One region of the Janthinobacterium sp. SUN211 genome, then DNA from elsewhere that is predicted to be linked to it. Evidence: predicted binding sites of a transcription regulator. Region 1 holds the regulator's gene; each other region holds the start of a gene.
What was found. The regulator LexA, encoded in region 1, represses DNA repair genes until DNA is damaged. The targets are predictions, from matches to a motif close to ACTGTATNNNNATACAGT.

Region 1 (4,184 bases):
AAGCCGGGCGAACCCGGCTTTTCATAGTGCGGCAACGCTTGCGGGCCAGGCCCGCAGACGATTACGCGTTCGCGTCTGGAACGACAGCGATAACAACTTCCACAACCACGTCGGTATGCAGAGCAACCGAAACGTTGTGCTCGCCAACGATCTTCAGCGGGCCGGTAGGCATGCGGATTTGTGCTTTTTCAACAGCAAAACCTTGCTTGGTCAGCGCTTCAGCGATGTCGAAGTTGGTGACGGAACCGAACAGACGGCCATCAACACCAGCTTTTTGAGCAACTTGAACGGTCAGGCCGCTCAGTTTTTCGCCCTGGGCTTGCGATGCGGCCAGTTTAGCGGCAGCAGCTTTTTCCAGTTCGGCGCGCTTGACTTCGAATTCAGCCACAGCGGTTGCCGTAGCACGACGTGCCAGGCGTTGCGGGATCAGGAAGTTACGTGCGTAACCGTCTTTGACTTTGACGACTTCGCCGAGGTTACCGACGTTAACAACTTTTTCTAACAGAATGATTTGCATAGTTCTTCTCCAGGAATATCTGACCGATTAAGCGTGGTGCAGATCGGTGTATGGCAGCAGCGCGAGGAAGCGAGCGCGCTTGATTGCGGTGTCAACTTGGCGCTGGTAGTGCGCTTTGGTACCGGTCAGGCGTGCTGGCATGATCTTGCCGTTTTCTTGGACGAAGTCTTTCAGCGTGTCGACGTCTTTGTAGTCGACTTGCTCAACGTGAGCTGCGGTGAAGCGGCAGAACTTCTTGCGTTTGAACAACGGGTTTTGCTGTTTGCGTTTTTCTTTAAGCTTGAGCTTATTTTTGTCGAACTTTTTACCGAATGCCATGTCAGGCTCCTGTATCTAAAATGCGCTAGTCAGAATTGACTGCACTAAAATCAATGATGTGAAACACCAAACTCTTGCTGTTGCGGCTCTTCCTGGCCAGGAAACCCGTGAACTGATACACCCCGCCCAAGTTTGCCTGACTGAACCGGCCTGAGATTTCGCCAGCGGCTAGCGCGGCAACATCAAACTCGGTCAAACGGGCAATCCCTGCTTCCATCTGCTGCGAACTGTGTTGCAATACTGCATTCACAATCGGCAACCCTGCCGGGGTATAGCGCAATATTTCGCGCTCGGCAATGATGGCGGTTACTTGTAGCTGGTTCAGCGCACGATCCTGGTCAAGAATTAAGCTGCTGCTGCGGCTGGAGCGGCTGCTGGTGCTTCGGTGCGGTGGCTTTTGGCCGCGTCTTCGCGTTGTACCGATTTCATCATCGGCGAAGGAGCTGTTTCAGCTTTCTTCATTTTAACGGTCAGGTGACGCAACACGGCATCATTGAATTTGAATGCTGTTTCCAACTCGACCAGGGTCTCGTTGTCGCATTCGATGTTCAGGCAGATGTAGTGTGCTTTAGGCAGCTTTTGGATCGAGTAAGCCATTTGACGGCGGCCCCAATCTTCCACGCGGTGAACCGAACCGCCGCGGGTGGTTACGCTGGCTTTGTAGCGTTCGATCATCGCGGGCACTTGCTCGCTTTGGTCCGGATGGACGATAAAGACTATTTCATAATGACGCATGCAAACTCCTTCAGGTCGGATTGATAATCGCCCACCCCGGCGTCAAGACGGGTGTGGGAAGGTCAGCCGAAGATTATAACCGCCTTTTGCAAACGTTTCAATCATTCCTTCCACATGGGCCCGAAAAGCCCGCGCGCCACCGTGCTTTCCGCCCGTGGACAAGTATTTCTTGCGAAATTCGCCTAAAACACGGAAATCCCCTTGCATAGTGGGCGATACTGTACAAAAATACAGACTGTTCATATAGACAGCATTTTAGTATGCACCCACCGCTCATGATCAAGCTGACAGCACGACAAGAACAAATCCTGAACCTGATCAAGGACGCGATTGAAAACACGGGCTTCCCTCCCACCCGTGCCGAAATCGCCAATGAACTGGGTTTCAAATCGGCCAACGCGGCCGAAGAGCATTTGCAGGCCCTGGCCCGCAAGGGCGCGATCGAGATTTCACCCGGCACCTCGCGCGGCATCCGCCTGATCGGCGCCGCCGCCGAAGCGCTGCCATCGAAGGTGCCGGCAGCGCTGCTGATGTCGCTGCCCCTGATCGGCCGGGTAGCAGCAGGTTCGCCCATCCTGGCGCAGGAAAACCTGGAAGCGAGCTACAACGTGGACCCGGCCCTGTTTTCGGCCAAGCCCGACTTCCTGCTGAAGGTGCGCGGCTGGTCCATGCGCGACGCCGGCATCATGGATGGCGACTTATTGGCCGTCAAGAAGGTCGACAGCGCCAAGAATGGCCAGATCGTCGTGGCCCGCATCGGCGACGAAGTCACAGTCAAGCGCTACAAGAAGACGGGTTCCGTCATCGAATTGCTGCCGGAAAACCCGGACTTCAAGGTGATTACCGTGTCGCCGGAAGATGAGTTTGCCCTGGAAGGGCTGGCTGTCGGCTTGATGCGCAGCTGGCATTGAACCACCGCATGTAAAAAGGGCCGCAACAGCATGACTGTTGCGGCCCTTTTTATATGCTGCGCGGCTGTTTAGGCGTCCAGCGCGTTTTTGAAGTCGTCCAGCAAATCGGCCTCATCCTCGATGCCGACGGAGACGCGGATCAGCGACTCGGCGATGCCCATGCTGGCGCGCCGCTCGGCACCCATTTCGTAGAAAATCGTGTGGGCGACGGGAATGACGAGGGTGCGCGTGTCGCCGAGGTTGCTGGCGGGAATGGCAAGATTGAGACGATTGAGGAAATCGAAGCAGTCGATGCCGTCCTTTAATTCAAAGCTGAACAGCGAGCCATAGCTGCGGAACAAGTCCGTCGCCAGCGCGTGCTGCGGGTGCGACGCCAGGCCCGGGTAATGCACGGCCGCCACTCTCGGGTCCGCCTGCAGCATGGTGGCCAGCGCCAGGGCGTTCGAACAGGTGCGGTCCATGCGCAAGGCCATGGTTTCCGCGCCGACGGCGATATGGTGCGCCGCTTCCGGCCCCAGGGACGCGCCGAAGTCGCGCAAGGCCTTGGCGCGGATTTGCGCGATGCCCCACTGTGCGGGCGCCGCCTTCTTGTAATTCTCGAAAATGTTCGGATACTGCGTCCAGTCGAACACGCCCGTGTCCGTCAAGCTGCCGCCTAGCGCATTGCCGTGGCCGCCGATGGATTTCGTCAAGGCATTGACCACCAGGCCCGCGCCCACGGCTTTGGGACGGAACAGGTATGGCGTCGTCATCGTATTGTCGACGATGTACAGGATGCCCTTCTCGCGGCACAAGTCACCGATCTTCTTCAGGTCGGCGATCTGCGTGCGCGGATTGGCAATAGTTTCCACGAAAACAATCCGCGTGGCCGGCGTGATTGCGGCCGCCACATTGGCCACATCGGTGGCGTCGACGAACGACACGGCGATGCCCTGCCCCGTCACCGTTTGCCACAGGCTGTTGGTGTTGCCAAACAAAAAGGCCGACGACACGACATGGTCGCCCGCGCGCAGCAAGGATTGCACCACGGCACCGATGGCGCCCATGCCGGTGGCGAAGCACAGGGTCGCCACGCCGTCTTCCATCTTGTTGACCTTGTCTTCCAGCGCGGAAACGGTCGGATTGCCCTGGCGGCCATAGCGGAAACCCGGTTCCTTGCCCTGGAACACGGAAGCGAGCTGGCGCGCATCGGCGTAACCAAAGGCAACGGAAGTGTGCACGGGCTTGTGCAGGGAGCCATGTTCGATGCCCTTGCGGCGGTCGTTATGCAGGATGGTGGTGGTAAAGCCGTAGTTTTTTTTATCGTTCATGATCGCGGAGAAAAAAATGCCCGGCATCGGCCGGGCAGCTTACTTATGCTTCTGTTGTCGCCAGGTTCAGGTTCAGCTGGGAACGCGGCGTATCTTCGGGCGCTGCCGCCTTCGGATGGTGACGCGCATATTCCAGGCGGTCCAGGTATTCCTGCGATACGTCGCCCGTCACGTACACGCCATCGAAGCACGAAGCCTCGAAGTTGGTCAGAGCCGGGTTGACGTCGGCGATAGCCTGTTTCAGCGCGCCGATATCCTGGTACACGAGGTAATCGGCCGTGATTTCACGGCACACTTCTTCCGTCGTGCGGCCGTAGGCGATCAGTTCGTCGCGCGTCGGCATGTCGATGCCGTACACGTTCGGGTAAATCACCGGTGGCGCGGCCGAAGCGA
Region 2 (4,184 bases), on a different contig from region 1:
GATGTGCGAGCCGTCCACGTCTGCATCGGACAGGATACAGATCTTGCCGTAGCGCAGGCCCGACAGGTCTGGCGAGTCGCCCACGCTGTGCGGATCGACGCCGATGGCGACCGCGATGTCGTGGATCTCGTTATTCGCGAACAGGCGGTCGCGGTCCGTTTCCCACGAATTCAACACCTTGCCGCGCAGGGGCAGGATCGCCTGGAATTCCTTGTCGCGGCCCATCTTGGCCGAACCTCCCGCCGAGTCGCCCTCGACGAGGAACAGTTCATTGCGCGTGATGTCCGACGATTCGCAGTCGGTCAGCTTGCCCGGCAAGACGGCCACGCCCGAGGATTTTTTCTTTTCCACTTTCTGCAGCGAGCGCTGGCGCGACTGCGCCTGCTTGATCACCAATTCGGCCAGCTTCTTGCCGTAGTCGACGTGCTGGTTCAGCCACAGTTCCAGCGGTGGCTTGGTGAAGGTCGACACGAGGCGCACGGCGTCGCGCGAGTTCAGGCGTTCCTTGATCTGGCCCTGGAATTGCGGGTCCAGCACCTTGGCCGACAGCACAAAGGAAGCGCGCGCGAACACGTCTTCCGGTAGCAGCTTCACGCCTTTCGGCAGCAGCGAGTGCATTTCGACGAAGTTTTTGACGGCGCCGAACAGGCCGTCGCGCAAGCCCGATTCGTGCGTGCCGCCATTCGAAGTGGGAATCAGGTTGACATACGATTCGCGCACGATGGCGCCTTCTTCCGTCCACGCCACCACCCAGGCCGCGCCTTCGCCCTCGGCAAAGCCTTCCGAGTCCGGGCCCGCATACTGCGCGCCTTCGAACAGGGGAATCAGGGTTTCGCCATTCGATACCTGCGCCAGCGTTTCGGTCAGGTAGCCGCGCAAGCCTTCCGCGTACTGCCAGGTTTGCGTATCGCCCGTTTTCGCGTTGGTGAGGGTGACGGTCACGCCCGGCAGCAGCACGGCTTTCGAGCGCAGCAGGCGTTGCAGCTCGGTTTGCGAAATGTTCGGCGAATCAAAGTATTTGGCATCGGGCCAGGCGGTGACGCGCGTGCCTGACTTCTTGCCGTCGCGCGGGGCGGGGCGGGAGCTCAGGGGCTCGATCACGTCGCCGTTGGCAAACACCATATGGTGCAAGCCGTTGCCGTCGCTTTCCTTGCGCCAGACGGTGATTTCCAGGCGCGTCGACAGCGCATTGGTGACGGACACGCCGACGCCATGCAAGCCGCCCGAGAACGCATAGGCGCCGCCCGAACCCTTGTCGAACTTGCCGCCCGCGTGCAGCCGCGTAAACACGATTTCCACCGTCGGCACGCCTTCTTCCGGGTGCAGGCCGACGGGAATGCCGCGGCCATTGTCTTCGACGGTGATGCTGCCATCCGTGTTTTGCGTCACGGCGATATGCGTGCAATGACCGCCCAGCGCCTCGTCGGAGGCATTGTCGATCACTTCCTGAATGATGTGCAGCGGATTTTCAGTGCGGGTGTACATCCCCGGGCGCTGCTTGACGGGTTCCAGTCCTTTCAGGACACGGATGGATGATTCGCTGTAGTCGGATGCTGGTTTTTTAGTGGCCATACGTGTTCAAGCTAAGTAAAGACAGTGGTTGGAACGCCAGGCCAGGGCACTGCGGGGCGCAGTGACAGCGGCGGCGATAACTGTATGAATATACAGTATATCCCGTCCAGCGTCACTGGGGGAGGGCAGTGCGGCAGGCTTGGCGTCCTTGTGCGGACGCTCGCGCATTCTATCTTGTCCCGCGAGCAATAGCGCTACTCCCGGGCAACAACAGTGCGCCGCGCGCGTGGTTTGGCGCCCATTGTGAAGGATTTTATGCGGTAAAGCGCCCGTTTTTACATCTTGTTTACAGCTGCCTCCCCAGTCTTTACGAATTTTTTAGACCCTTTTGGCTAATCTGCTCACTATCAAAACAAACCTGAATGAGGGTGGGAATGGATCTCGTGTATCTCGGCTTGATTGCCGTGTTTTTCGTCCTGGCGGCCGGCTTTGCCGTCGCCTGCGACAAATTAGGGAGCGTCAAATGAACGCGTTTTATGTGCTGGGCGCCGTCGTCTCTGCTGGCCTGCTCGTGTACCTGCTGGTGGCGCTGCTGAAGGCGGAGGAACTGTGATGACGACGCAATCGATACTGTTATTGGTGGCTTTCCTGGCCGTGCTGCTGGCCGCCGGCTATCCGCTGGGCCTGTACATGGCCAGGGTGGCCGGCGATGGCCCCGTGCGCGGCCTGGGCTGGCTGCAAAAGCTGGAAAATCTGCTGTACCGCTGGTCCGGCCTGCCCGCCGACAAGGCCATGGGCTGGAAAAGCTATGCCATCGCCCTGATCGTCTTCAATACCGTGGGCGCCGTCTTCGTCTACGGCCTGCAGCGCCTGCAGGGCTTCTTGCCCTTGAATCCCCAGGGTCTCGGCGCCGTCAGCCCCGATTCCTCGTTCAATACCACCGTCAGTTTCGTCGCCAATACCAATTGGCAGGGCTACGGCGGCGAACAGACCATGAGCTACCTGACGCAGATGCTGGGCATGGCATGCCAGAACTTCTTTTCGGCGGCCACCGGCATCGCCGTGATCTTCGCGCTGGTGCGCGGCTTCGCCTCGCGCTCGGGCAAATCGATCGGTAATTTCTGGGTCGACCTGGTGCGCTCGACCCTGTACATCCTGCTGCCGCTGTCCCTGGCCCTGTCCGTCGTCTTCATGGGCGAAGGCATGATCCAGAATTTTTCCGCGTACAAGGAAGTAACCCTGCTCGACCACGTGGCGTATGAAACGCCGAAAGTGACCGCCGATGGCCAGCCCGTGCTGGATGCGGCCGGCAAGCCCGTGATGGAAGCGCAAGTGGCGACCACGCAGACGATCGCCATGGGCCCTGTGGCGTCGCAGGAGTCGATCAAGCTGCTGGGCACGAACGGCGGCGGCTTCTTCAACGCCAATTCCTCGCACCCGTATGAAAATCCCACCGTGCTGTCGAACTTCCTGCAGATGCTGGCCATCTTCATCATCCCCGCCGGCCTGTGCTTCACCTTTGGCCGCATGGTGGGCGACATGCGCCAGGGCTGGGCCGTGCTGGCCGCCATGACCCTGATCTTTGTCGTCATGACGGCCGGCGTGATGAGCGCCGAGCAGCAAGCCAATCCCGCCTTGCAAGGCCTGGGCGTGGACCAGCAGGCCAGCAGCCTGCAATCGGGCGGCAATATGGAAGGCAAGGAAACGCGCTTCGGCATCAGCTCCTCGACCCTGTTCGCGGCGGTGACGACGGCCGCATCGTGCGGCGCCGTCAACTCCATGCACGATTCCTACATGCCCCTGGGCGGCATGGTGCCGCTGCTGCTGATGCAGTTCGGCGAAGTGATTTTCGGCGGCGTGGGCACGGGCCTGTACGGCATGCTGATGTTCGCCATCCTGGCCGTTTTCATCGCCGGCCTGATGATAGGCCGCACGCCCGAATACCTGGGCAAGAAAATCCAGGCGTATGAAATGAAGATGGTGTCGCTGGCCATCCTGATTACGCCAGCCCTGGTCTTGACGGGCACGGCGATCGCCGTGATGGTCGAACCGGGCACGGTTGGCGTGGCCAATCCGGGTGCGCATGGTTTTTCCGAAATCCTCTATGCCTTCACGTCGGCGGCCAACAACAACGGCAGCGCGTTTGCCGGCCTGTCCGCCAATACGCCGTTCTACAACGTGATGCTGGCGATCGCCATGTGGTTCGGCCGCTTCGGCGTGATCGTGCCCGTGCTGGCGGTGGCCGGTTCGCTGGCGGCCAAGCAGCGCCTGTCGGCCAATGCCGGCACCATGCCCACGCACGGCCCCATGTTCATCGGCTTGCTGATCGGCGTGGTGGTGCTGGTCGGCGTGCTCAATTACGTTCCCGCGCTGGCCCTGGGCCCGATCGTCGAACACCTGCAACTTTTCATCAAATAAGAGGCTACCATGTCACGCACAAGCCTGACTTTGTTCGATTCCGCACTGATCGGCCCCGCCGTCGTCGATGCGTTCAAAAAACTCGACCCCCGCACGCAGTGGCGCAGTCCCGTGATGTTCGTCGTCTACGTGGGCAGCATCATCACGACCCTGCTGGCCATCCAGGCCCTGAACGGCCCGGGTGAAGCGCCATTCGGCTTCATCGTCGCCGTCGCCGTGTGGCTATGGTTTACCGTGCTGTTCGCGAACTTCGC
Region 3 (4,184 bases), 210 kb from region 1:
TGCCGCAGCTGATCGACAGCCTGATGGCGGTGCAGGACAGCCTGGACATCAACAGCAGCAACACGGGCGCGCGCCTGGAAAACTTCCTGAACCGCATCTATTACGACTTCCGCAACCTGGGCGTCACGGGCATGGACCGCGCGCTCAACTTCTCGGCCACGAATGCCATGCAAGCGGCGGAAATGCTGGCCAAGACCACGGGCATGCAGCTCGATACCATCGTCGTGCAACAGAGTCCCGTGTGCCGCCCGGGCTCCGAGTGCTACGACATCATCATGACCTTCTTCAACCCGGAAAACCTGCAGGTAGCCAACACGGTCGCCCGCTTCGCCGTCGACGTCAGCGATGTGATACCGGTCAGCGTCGGCGCAGTGCGCTACTGGTCGCAACGCTGACGTCAACAGCATTTGAATTGTCGGGGCTCGTGGGCGCAGCGATGCGTGCACGCGCTTCAGCATACGGTCGTTGGCGGGAAACGATCAGCACCGTACTTCGGTACGCACACCCATTGCCGTTGCCCGCGGCGGCGCCATCACAAGGAGTTTTAAAATGAACAATCTGCCATTGCAAGCCAAAGCCGTACAACGCAGCCCCAGCATCTCCGCCATCAGCCAGGGTGTCGCCCCTTCCGGCATTCCCTGCACCCTGTGCAAAGCGGCTTGCGGCGCCTTGAGCGGCATCGCACAGCAACTCTGCCTGGCTGCTTGCGCCAGCACCGTTTGCTGATCCAGCCAGCAAGATCGAGCCGTTCCGGCTAAGCCCGGCATGCCTGCGGGCGATGAGTTTCTCGTCGCCCGCTCCCCCTGCCGGCATCCCCCCCGATGGACGCAGGACGGCGATGCGACTCGCCACCAAACCCGCCTGTTTCGCGCAGCGCGCATGCCCTTGCGCGTGCCCGTGTCAACGCACAAGCGCGCGCCCCGCACTGCTTGCGCTAAAACAAATCCAGCTGCCCCGCATTACCCTTTTTTACTTTTGCGCCCAGCGGCGGCACCACCAGCGGCCGGCGGAACTGCGTGCAATCGAGCTGCTTGAAGCGGCCGCCCTTGCCGTGCAAGCCCAGCCGGTGCACGGCCTTTTCAAAGCGCTGGCGAATGAGATCAGCCCACACGCCCTCGCCCCGCATGCGCGTACCGAACGCGCTGTCGTAATCCTTGCCGCCACGCATTTCGCGCACCCGGTTCATCACGCGCTGGGCCCGTTCCGGGAAGTGCGCTTCCAGCCATTGCTGGAACAGCGGGCTCACTTCCCACGGCAGGCGCAGCACCACGTAATGGGCGTGGATGGCGCCCGCGTCGCGCACGGCTTCGAGCAGCTGCTCGATTTCCGGTTCCGTCACGAACGGGATGATGGGCGCGATGCTCACGCCCACGGGGATGCCCGCCTCCGTCAGGGTGCGGATGGTGCGCAGCCGCCGCGCCGGAGCGGCCGCGCGCGGTTCCAGGGTGCGCGCGATGGCCGGGTCGAGCGTGGTGACAGTGACGGCCACGGCGGCCAGGCGCCTGGCCGCCATCGGCGCCAGAATGTCGATATCGCGCTCGATCAGCGACGATTTCGTGATCAGCGCCACGGGGTGGTCGCACTCGTGCAGCACTTCCAGCACGCGCCGCGTCAGTTGCCGTTCGCGTTCGCACGGCTGATATGCATCCGTGTTCACGCCCAGGGCGATCGGTTCGGGCACATATGAGGGCTTGGCCAGTTCGCGGCGCAAGAGTTCGGGGGCGTTCACCTTGGCGTAGATGCGGCTTTCGAAGTCCAGGCCCGGCGACAGGCCCAGATAGCTGTGCGTAGGGCGGGCAAAGCAATAAATGCAACCGTGTTCGCAACCCCGGTACGGGTTCAGAGAGACGTTGAACGGCAAATCGGGCGAAGCGTTGCGCGTGAGAATGGTGCGCGCCTGCTCGTCGCTGACCTGCGTCTTCCAGGTGGGAGGCCCCGCCTCCCCGCCCTCCTCATCCATGCCGCCCACGCCCCAGCCATCATCGAAACCGCCGCGCGCGTGCACCTCGTAGCGCCCTTGCAGGTTCGACACGGCGCCGCGGCCCTTGTGGGCTTTCAGCGATTGCGGCGGCAACATGGCTTGCCCGGCGAAGCTGTCATCGTGCTCTGGAATGATTGCTTTCATGAACGGCCCCATCAACTGTATATACGTACAGTATACTATGCCGCTGCGCGGGCAAGATCAAGGGCTGGCGTGATGCCGTTTCAAGCTTTTTCACCGTGCGGCATGACATAGCTCAACTGCTGTGCGACAAAGCCGTCAAATGCCGCGATCAGGGGAACGAAGCGGGCCGCGTCCTGCTCCAACTGCATCAGGGCATAGCACGTCGCTTCCAGGGTCGATAATTGGTCTGGCGCGTGCGCCTTGCGGATCAGGTAATGGGATGCGGGCGTGTCGCGCAGGGGCAGGCGCGGCAGCTGTTGCAACGGGGGATTCAGATACAGCATCTTGCGGCTCTTGCGCCAGGTGGCGTCCAGCACCACCAGCCGCACGCGGGCAAGATCGAGCAAGCTGGCTGGATCGAGCACCGGCGGCGGGGCGATGCCCAGCGAACGGTCGCCGGGCGTATCCGGGTAGAGCAACACGTTGTGCTTGTCGGCCAGCAATTCGGCGAACGTATCGGCGGCAAACTGCTCGCCCGTCAGCATGCGGCTGTTCGGCAGGCTCAAGTGCAGCAGGCGGGCACTGCCCTTGGCATTGTGCACTTCCAGCGGATGCTGCAGGATCAGCACTTCCACCGCGTGGGAAACGGGGGCGATCCAGCGGCAGATGCAGCTGGAGACGGCGCGCAGGCAGGCTGGGCAGCGCGCGCGTTTGGCCGGTTCAGCCAGGGAGGACGATGCAGCGCCAGGGCTGGCGGGATGGCTTGAGCTAAGGCTGGAGGTACGGCGGGTGGTCATGGCGGAGCGCGTTCGCGGCTGTCTTCAAGCCGCGATTGTAGCGCCCGCGCCATGCCAAGGGGGAAACTGCGCTTAAGAATCCGTGCTTAAAACTCTTCCCATTCGTCGGCGCCCGAGGCCACCGGCGTCTTCGGCGTGCGTGCGCGCACCGCGTCCGCTTGCGCCGCCTTGTCCGGCGAGTTTGCGGTCACGGCGGGTGCTGGCGCGCGGGATGCTGGCGCGCGTCGCATGGCAGGCTGCGTGGCGGCTCGCGTGGCAGCCGCTACTGGCGCAGGCGCCGTCACGGACGGGCTGCTACGGGCGGCAGCATATTGCTGCGTGGCATCGAGCTTGAACACGCCCACGACCTCGGCCAGCCTGGCCGCCTGTTCCTGCATGGATTCGGCCGCCGCGGCCGCTTCTTCCACCAGGGCCGCGTTTTGCTGCGTCACCTGGTCCATCTGGCCGATGGCCTGGTTGACTTGTTCGATGCCGGCGCGCTGTTCATCGCTGGCGTCGGTGATCTGGTTCATGATCTGCGTCACGTGACTGATGCTTTGCACGATCTCGTCCATGGTGCGGCCCGCCTTGTCCACCAGTTGCGAACCGGCCTCGACCTTTTGCACGGAATCGTCGATCAAGCCCTTGATTTCCTTGGCTGCCGCGCTGGAGCGCTGCGCCAGGTTGCGCACTTCAGAGGCCACGACGGCAAAGCCACGGCCCTGTTCACCAGCCCTGGCCGCTTCCACGGCCGCGTTCAGGGCCAGGATATTCGTCTGGAAGGCGATGGCGTCGATGACGCTGATGATGTCGACAATCTTGCGCGAGGAATCGTTGATCGAGCCCATGGTGCTGACCACTTCCGACACCACCACGCCGCCCTTGCTGGCGATCTGCGAGGCGTCGATGGCCAGCTGGTTGGCGCTGCGCGCATTGTCCGCGTTGAGTTTCACGGTGGAGGTCAGCTCTTCCATGGACGACGCCGTCTCTTCCAGCGAGCTGGCCTGCTCTTCCGTGCGTGACGACAAGTCCAGGTTGCCGGCGGCAATTTCGCTCGACGCCGTGCTGATCGATTCGGTGCCGGCGCGCACCTGGCCCACGATACTCACCAGTTTATCGTTCATGTTTTTCAGCGCATGCATCAATTGCCCCGTCTCGTCGCGGCTTTCCACGACGATATGGCTGGTCAAGTCGCCAGCGGAAACGGCTTCCGCCACCTCGACGGCACGCGTGATGGGACGCGTGATCGAGCGCGTGATCCAGTAGGCGCAGGCGATGCCCAGCAAGATGGCCACCACGCCCAG

Region 2: O3301_RS21120 (DNA topoisomerase IV subunit B) is a predicted target of LexA. The motif match lies at 1,652-1,669, and genes of this name have one in related genera.
Region 3: O3301_RS09740 (PA0069 family radical SAM protein) is a predicted target of LexA. The motif match lies at 2,140-2,157, and genes of this name have one in related genera.

What each region holds. Positions count from the first base shown of each region.
Region 1 covers NZ_JAPWIC010000002.1:677,662-681,845, reverse strand. The annotation lists gene rplI (50S ribosomal protein L9) at 62-517, opposite strand; gene rpsR (30S ribosomal protein S18) at 545-835, opposite strand; gene priB (primosomal replication protein N) at 861-1,160, opposite strand; gene rpsF (30S ribosomal protein S6) at 1,181-1,570, opposite strand; gene lexA (transcriptional repressor LexA) at 1,846-2,481, shown strand; gene O3301_RS08810 (cystathionine gamma-synthase family protein) at 2,550-3,791, opposite strand; gene purF (amidophosphoribosyltransferase) at 3,835-4,184, opposite strand, start outside.
Region 2 covers NZ_JAPWIC010000006.1:285,321-289,504, forward strand. The annotation lists gene O3301_RS21120 (DNA topoisomerase IV subunit B) at 1-1,572, opposite strand, end outside; gene kdpF (K(+)-transporting ATPase subunit F) at 2,036-2,125, shown strand; gene kdpA (potassium-transporting ATPase subunit KdpA) at 2,125-3,930, shown strand; gene kdpB (potassium-transporting ATPase subunit KdpB) at 3,940-4,184, shown strand, end outside.
Region 3 covers NZ_JAPWIC010000002.1:890,737-894,920, reverse strand. The annotation lists gene O3301_RS09750 (S8 family serine peptidase) at 1-395, shown strand, start outside; gene O3301_RS09745 (hypothetical protein) at 550-726, shown strand; gene O3301_RS09740 (PA0069 family radical SAM protein) at 935-2,077, opposite strand; gene O3301_RS09735 (tRNA-uridine aminocarboxypropyltransferase) at 2,206-2,901, opposite strand; gene O3301_RS09730 (methyl-accepting chemotaxis protein) at 2,988-4,184, opposite strand, start outside.